One region of the Paenibacillus sp. FSL M7-1046 genome, then DNA from elsewhere that is predicted to be linked to it. Evidence: predicted binding sites of a transcription regulator. Region 1 holds the regulator's gene; the other holds the start of a gene.
The links. Region 1 encodes LexA, which represses DNA repair genes until DNA is damaged. Its sites were predicted from a motif close to CGAACATATGTTCG; they were not measured.

Region 1 (3,549 bases):
AATGTTGCGGCCCTTAAAGATATCACTATTTTTCGCAGCTGATTTTGACGAAGAAGCATAAATGGAATCCTTGCCCTGCTTCTTTCTTTGCTTGTTGACCTGCTGTGTGTTGCGTTGAACCATTCTTTCCCAAGAACGGGCCATGTTAGTTCCCCCTAGTCATCCTGTAATATCTATGAAAAAGACACACTGGACTAATGTTTGAGTCCCTTGTTGCCTTGTTCATGCTCATCATTATCCACGATTTCAATAGTGTCGAGCTGGGCCCGGAAGTTGCTGCGGATGTTGCCCAGATAAATTTCGCGGAGCTTGGCCCGTTCAGCCAATTCCTCTTCACTCAGGCCGCCATTCTTCTGTTTGCGTGCCAGTTCATTGATGCGTGCGACCAATTCGTCAATATTCAATGCTTTCCCCTCCCCTATAAATTCATTCTAACTTTGCCATGAGAAAAAGAGCTTGTCAAGGTCTACCCCCTGAAAGCTCTTTACGTCAGTCTATACTGCTTATGATGAAGTTAATACACAGGCAATGTCAGTATATCTCCGGCCTGAATGTTCCCGTTCTTCAAACCGCTTGTTTTTTTAATTCCTTCTATATATACGACCGTCTTCATACCCGCTGGTTTGTTCTTAAGGGCGATACTCCAGAGCGTGTCTCCGCGTTCAACTACTACCCGCTTTTCCTGCTTCACTAATGATGCTGAACTCGCAAAAACATTACCAACAACTGTAAATCCAGATACAACAAGCATAAAGACCAGCACAAGCTTCACGAGATATTCTTTACGGCATAATCCTAAGATCGCTGCAAATAAAGCGGCGGCGGATTGTTTCATTTCATTCATATGATTAGAAGCAGATTGTCCTCTAGTTGAATTAACTTCACCGGCCTCTTCGTAGATGCTGCGGTATGTACTGTATTTTAACATTGTCATCGTCCTCCAAACACTTGTTCTTACTTTCGAAAATAATATAACACGAACATGTGTTTTGATCAATAGATTTTTTAGAACAATTGTTCGCTTTTTTTCCTTATCCATAAATGTGCCAGTTTCCAGCACCGGCTTTGTCTTGTCCCGCCATTTTCAAGCCGTTATTGGATACTAATATGGTAAAAAGCTACTATTTCCACTATTAATCTCAGATTGTTAGAACTTATGTTTGTACGAACGGAAGTTCTATGTTATAATTTTCCCAAACATACTATATGGGGTTGATTCCGATGTCAAAGATTTCGAGTCGTCAACTGGCGATCCTGGAATTTATACGTAACGAAGTCCGTAGCAAGGGTTATCCTCCGTCCGTCCGGGAAATCGGTGAAGCTGTAGGCTTGGCCTCAAGCTCCACAGTGCACGGCCATCTGGACCGGCTTGAGAAGAAAGGCCTTATCCGCCGCGACCCTACGAAACCGCGTGCAATTGAGCTGCTCGGCCAGGAAGATTCCGAGAATGTACATCAATTCGTACAGACGGTTACCCGTATTCCTGTCGTAGGTAAGGTCACCGCCGGGGTGCCGATTACCGCAACGGAGAATATCGAAGATTACTTCCCACTACCTTCCCACTATGTGGGGGACAACAAGGTATTTATGCTCTCCGTTCTCGGTGACAGCATGGTGGAAGCAGGTATTATGAATGGTGACTACGTAATCGTCCGCCAGCAGCAGACTGCTGACAATGGCGATATCGTCGTTGCCATGACTGAAGAAGACGAAGCTACAGTCAAGACATTCTACAAAGAACGTGACCACATTCGTCTACAGCCGGAGAATCCGGCTTATGAACCCCTCCGTCTTAACCGCGTTACGATTTTGGGACGAGTTATCGGTCTCTTCCGCGATATCCATTAATATTTTTGTTCATATTTAAGGGCTGCTTCGCTTTTTCAAGTGAAGCAGCCCTTTCCCCCTTTCATATGGTCATTTTACTCATTGCGAACATTTGTTCTATTTATCTCATATAACATTTCCTTCGAACAGCAACAGCACTCCGCACATATTCTGATATCAAAGGAGTGCTGAACCTATGCCTAATTATCGGATTATTGTTGATCTGTCGCAGCGCATGCTTTATTTGCTTGACAATAACATCGTTACCCGAGGGTTCCCTGTCGGTATTGGCACCATGCTTACCGTTTCACCGGCGGGAGAATACACTATCATTAACAAACAGCCTAAGCCTGGCGGACCCTTCGGCGCATTCTGGATGGGTCTATCCAAACCACATTACGGCATTCATGGAACGAATGACCCTTCCTCCATCGGACATATGGTCTCCCATGGCTGTATCCGCATGTACAATGAGGATGTGCTGGCCCTTGCAGCAATCGTACCTATTGGAACACGGGTTACAATAAGGGAGTAACAGCATGGTGGTCAGACAAAAAGCAAAAACACCCTAACGATCACAAAAAAATGATCGAGGGTGTTTTTCATTGTGCTTAATATGGGTCCTTCCTGTCTGCTGATTCATAACGGTCGCGTATTTCACGGTTTTTAGCATATATGTACAAATCCAAAGCTACTATTCCTCTACGGGCAAGTTTAACCAACAGTACGAATGCGTAAATACAAGCTACAGCCGATATGAGCCACATCAATACGCTAAATACGCCAATTCCATTAATGAAGAAATTCTCCCGATGCACAGACAACTTTTACTCACTCCCCTGTATTTTTGAATATGAAAATACCCCACCGTTCTGGCAGGGTACTGTTATTTCGTCATTATACTGTTGTATGGAACAAATTGTATATGATCTTTATTTCAACAGCTTCGTCTTAGGCTCTATCGGAAAGGCTGGTTTGTTGTGTTTCGGCAGCTTCTTCAGAAGAACCATGTCCAGGTCCCAGCAAATTCAGCACAATCACACCAATGACGATTAAGGTTATTCCTATTACGCTGCCTGTATTTATTTTTTCTTTCCAGATCAGTACCGAGATCAGAACTGTAGCTACCGCTCCGATTCCAGACCAAATTGCATAGGCCGCATTTAATGGAATAGTCTTCAGTGACAACGACAAAAAGAAGAACGAGCAAATGAAACTAATCAGCATTATGATTACCGGGATTATTTTGGTGAATCCTTGCGATGCTTTGAGCATCGAAGTTCCTACAAGTTCGCTGGCAATGGATATCGCCAAAAACAGATACGGCACTTACTTCTCCTCCTTTACTCCGTCCATCAATTCTTTGTAAATACGTTCTTTTAACTCCAGATCTGGCGGTGCCAGTCCAAACTTTTCCGCAAACCAGAGTCCGTCGGTCGCCAGTCGGGCAATGGTTGCCCGCAGTGGATCCACACCGTCATTTTCAAAATTATGTTGCCATTCAGCATATTTCTCCTGCATGTTTGTCAACAAGCCGGGATTCGTAAATAAAGCTGCTGCCAGCACCGAGTTCATGTCACTGCCTTCTCCAAAACCATAAAAAGTAGATTCAATGTATGCCCTGCTCCATTTACCAGCTTGTTGCTGGTCATGCTCTACACGGCTCTGAACATCTTCCGTAAAGTTTCGGGTCAGCTCATCCACCATACCGGAAACCAGTTG
Region 2 (3,549 bases), 1.5 Mb from region 1:
GAGATAGGTTACAGAGAGATGAAAGAAAGGTTAATTTCCTTTTATGAAACTTTTTGGATTTGGAAGCGTTTTATTGAGTATACACAGAAAAAGGAGATGGAGAATATGTCTGAGCAAAAGAAAATTCAGGAGCTTGAGCGCCGGATAGCTACGCTGGAGAATCAAGGCGGGCATCCACCCGGCAATGACCCCGGAAAAATATTGCGCAGGGTAATATGGGGGATTCTGATCGTGTTTTTCCTGCTGACGGCAATAGGCGTAATGCAGTTTGTGAGTGCAGGCTAGCCAGCGTGTTCATTCGTTCTTCTCATGAACGCACAGTGTAAGTCAGACAAGCGCTATCAGGATGAACAAGAATACATGCTGCGATTTCTACGATACTATCATAGGGACTAGGGCGTGTCTTCAAAGCGCTTGACCCGCCAAAACCTGCTGCTGTATGCCCTAAGGAATCATGGGTACAGTAGCATTTTCTGATCACACGCGGAGAAAGGCATTTCGCCACTAGGTAGTTTTTTCGGTGGAGGCTTACGTTTCGGTGTTTCAGAGACTTCGCACTTCTTCCGAAGGCGTGTGTGCGTCCGGAAAGTTTATTCCTGACTCTAGCATGAATGGACCGAGTTGCACTTATTTGGAGATTTTAGCCTGTTACAGTAGGAAAACGGACTCCAGCGCAGTTATTTCTCCCTGATGGCCGCTTCTTGATAGAATGCAGAGCAGATAATGTCGTCTGGGTCCGCAAAAGAGAATAAACAGGGGTTTTACTCTCCATAGCGTCTCCTGAGTCCGTCCCTCGAGTACACGAACCCGCTGCAGGCTTTTAGGGGCCCTACTTTCAAATCTCTGCTTCCCCAGAGCTCTTCCAGTTTGAAGACACGCTCTAGTAAAAGATTCAGTTCATCTTCAGCGGGATTTCATTAGGGCTTAAGCTAACGGGCTTATAGTATACACATACCCCCCTTATTAATAGATATGGACCCTGCCGGACGCCGGCGGGGTCACTTTTTTTGTCCATGGGTTCCCTTAATCTTCTTCCTTCGGTTCTTGCAGCAGAATGGAGAAGGTCTGGGTTTCATGATCGACCTCAATGCTCTCAATGCCAACAAAATCCGGGATATCGGGATGAACTGCATCCACGCTGTAATCCGGATGGGTCATTAATAACTGGATGACTTGAATGGCGTCCATTTCGTTCCCCCTTACGGGTAAATTCACCCTATACATAAGGTCTCTGCATTTCATTATGCATAGACTTATTATCCCCGCAGCGTTTACCGAATATGTCGGTGGATTAAATTTCTGTCTTCGTTCCTTTCCATCACAGCCATCAATTGCCCCTGGAACACTCGTCTCTGAATCTGGTCAATCCGCTGCATGGCCAGCTCAGCAGGGACCTGAAAGGTTGAAGCGATATATTGGACGGCATCTTCACGGAGTTCAGGTAATGTTCTGGCGGAAATCATGGAGTAAGGCATCGCCGCATAAAGGATAAAACGTTCGGATTCATCCTCCTGTGCCTGTGTGAATTGTTCGGGCATCAGCGTGTGGTTACCGGCATGGCGAAGCAAATGGCAGAGCTCATGGAGGAACTCAAGACGCTGCAGCCCGGGAGGAAGGCGGCTGTCAATAAACATGCTGTACATGCCTGCAGAGGCTTCAATGCTCTTGCTTCTTACATCCAGATAATGAATCCAGATATTCAGCCGCTCCGATATGTACTCGATGGAGATTTGCGACGGCTGTTGCACGTTCAACCGCTGATATAAATCTTCAGTCCATTTCTCCAGGGCGGTCATTTGATAGTAGGATTGCATGGGAATCACCTCGATATAGGATCGTATGTTCGTATTATTGGCCAAAAGAAAAGCCCAAAGGGCTCAAGGATAACCGGAACTCATGTTCTTATGTATATAAGCATAAATCAATCAAACTACAATATCAAGTGTTTTTCCCAAGTTGGGGTGTGGGCTCTGCTGGAGCATTTGGACCAGATTCTGGCTTTGGATCTCAGTCGTTTTTGTGGCAATATTCATGACTTGCAGCCCTGCAGCCTGGTGTAGGGACGCTTGACTCATCGCCATTGATAATGCAGCAATGTCCATGTTGCACCTCCTAAAAGTTTTGTGAGCAATGCTTCCTGAAAGTTCTTCGTACAAAACTCGCTTCGGAAGCATTCGCTAAGTTTTTTGAAGCTCCTCTGCTTTGAATGCTGCATCGCAAAAAAACTCGCTTCGGAAGCATTCGCTAAGTTTTGTGAGCAATGCTTCCTGAAAGTTCTTCGTACAAAACTCACATCGAAAGCATACGCTAAGTTTTTTGAAGCTTCACAGCTTTGAATTTACTTACTGTATATCGACAATGACAGGCCGATACTTTAGGTGAATGACATTTCTTTGCCGTTTGGCCCATACGGTAGATCAGGCTTTGACATATTCTGTGCTGTATTCAATATTCACGAGGAGGAATTTAAATAATGGGTGTAGATTATGGTTGCGGTTGCGGTAATAACGTCGGTGGAGTAAACCAAGGTCCTCCGGTAGTTGTGCCGGTAGTAAGTCCATGGACATCGACAACCTCCATTCTGGTTCTCTTTATTCTTCTGGTAATTATTACAAAAGCCTGTATATTCTAAATCAGACTCAATCGAATGCTGCCCCGTCAGGCATATGCCAGATGGGGCTATTTCTTTTTTTTACGGGCTGTGGGTCCAATCTGACGTTTGATTCTTCCCGTGGTTTCGTCGACTTCAATGATATAGAGTTCTTTTACCGTGCCTGCAAGTGCAAACCATTCCTTGAAGGCTTCTTCCTCAGACATGGGCCCGTAAAGCCTTTTTCCCCGATAACAAATATAGAACACCTTGGCTCTCCGCGCGTGGAATATTATCCCACTTTATATTACGCCTAATTCACGGAAGATTGCATAAAGAACGTTTGTTCGCATATAATACATACAAATATTCCTGGGCTTTCTAAAGGAGGCGGTTTACATGAGTGCAAAAGAATTGGAGAAGCTGATCGGGCAGGTTATTGAGATCATATATGAGGACAAGTCGGGGAACATCACCCAGCGCAGAATTGAGGTTCATGGGATTAAAGGCGGGCTGCTCCGGGCCACTTGTCTGACCACGGGCGGTCCAAGGGTATTCCGGACAGCAAACATCCTTGCCTGGCGACAGGCAAAGGCCCGTTATGCTGGATGATACAGCGCGCAAGCTGCTGAGGATCATGTACCATTTCAGCAACCATTTCCGGAGGATGCCAACACTGCCAGAGCTTGCAAGGCTCAGCGGGCGGACACCGGCGGGAATCTATTCCGGATTTCGTGAGCTGGTGCTGGAGGGTCATATCCAATGGCAGCCGCCACAGCCAATAGAATCGGCGGTTATTTTGGTGGCCTGGGAAACTCCCGAGCCTGGAGCGCATACTTCGATCAGCGGCCACTGGAGGGACTGAGGCAATCTGCGTAACGCTATTTACACAAAGAAACGGATACCCTCCGGGAGGACGGCATCCGTTTCTTTGTTATTTGAACATGAATTCTACCTTT

Region 2: a site for LexA is predicted at 1,833-1,846, ahead of NYE29_RS18455 (ImmA/IrrE family metallo-endopeptidase). Genes of this name have one in related genera too.

What each region holds. Positions count from the first base shown of each region.
Region 1 is NZ_JBBOXB010000001.1:5,656,709-5,660,257, reverse strand. It holds gene NYE29_RS25225 (hypothetical protein) at 1-144, opposite strand, end outside; gene NYE29_RS25220 (DUF896 domain-containing protein) at 195-404, opposite strand; gene NYE29_RS25215 (LysM peptidoglycan-binding domain-containing protein) at 515-1,039, opposite strand; gene lexA (transcriptional repressor LexA) at 1,222-1,848, shown strand; gene NYE29_RS25205 (L,D-transpeptidase) at 2,024-2,362, shown strand; gene NYE29_RS25200 (DMT family transporter) at 2,779-3,156, opposite strand; gene NYE29_RS25195 (TetR/AcrR family transcriptional regulator) at 3,157-3,549, opposite strand, start outside.
Region 2 is NZ_JBBOXB010000001.1:4,190,426-4,193,974, forward strand. It holds gene NYE29_RS18445 (hypothetical protein) at 106-285, shown strand; gene NYE29_RS18450 (hypothetical protein) at 1,024-1,188, opposite strand; gene NYE29_RS18455 (ImmA/IrrE family metallo-endopeptidase) at 1,272-1,814, opposite strand; gene NYE29_RS18460 (YjfB family protein) at 1,926-2,102, opposite strand; gene NYE29_RS34615 (sporulation protein YjcZ) at 2,474-2,632, shown strand; gene NYE29_RS18465 (hypothetical protein) at 2,680-2,817, opposite strand; gene NYE29_RS18470 (hypothetical protein) at 2,990-3,202, shown strand; gene NYE29_RS18475 (hypothetical protein) at 3,192-3,455, shown strand; gene NYE29_RS18480 (NucA/NucB deoxyribonuclease domain-containing protein) at 3,525-3,549, opposite strand, start outside.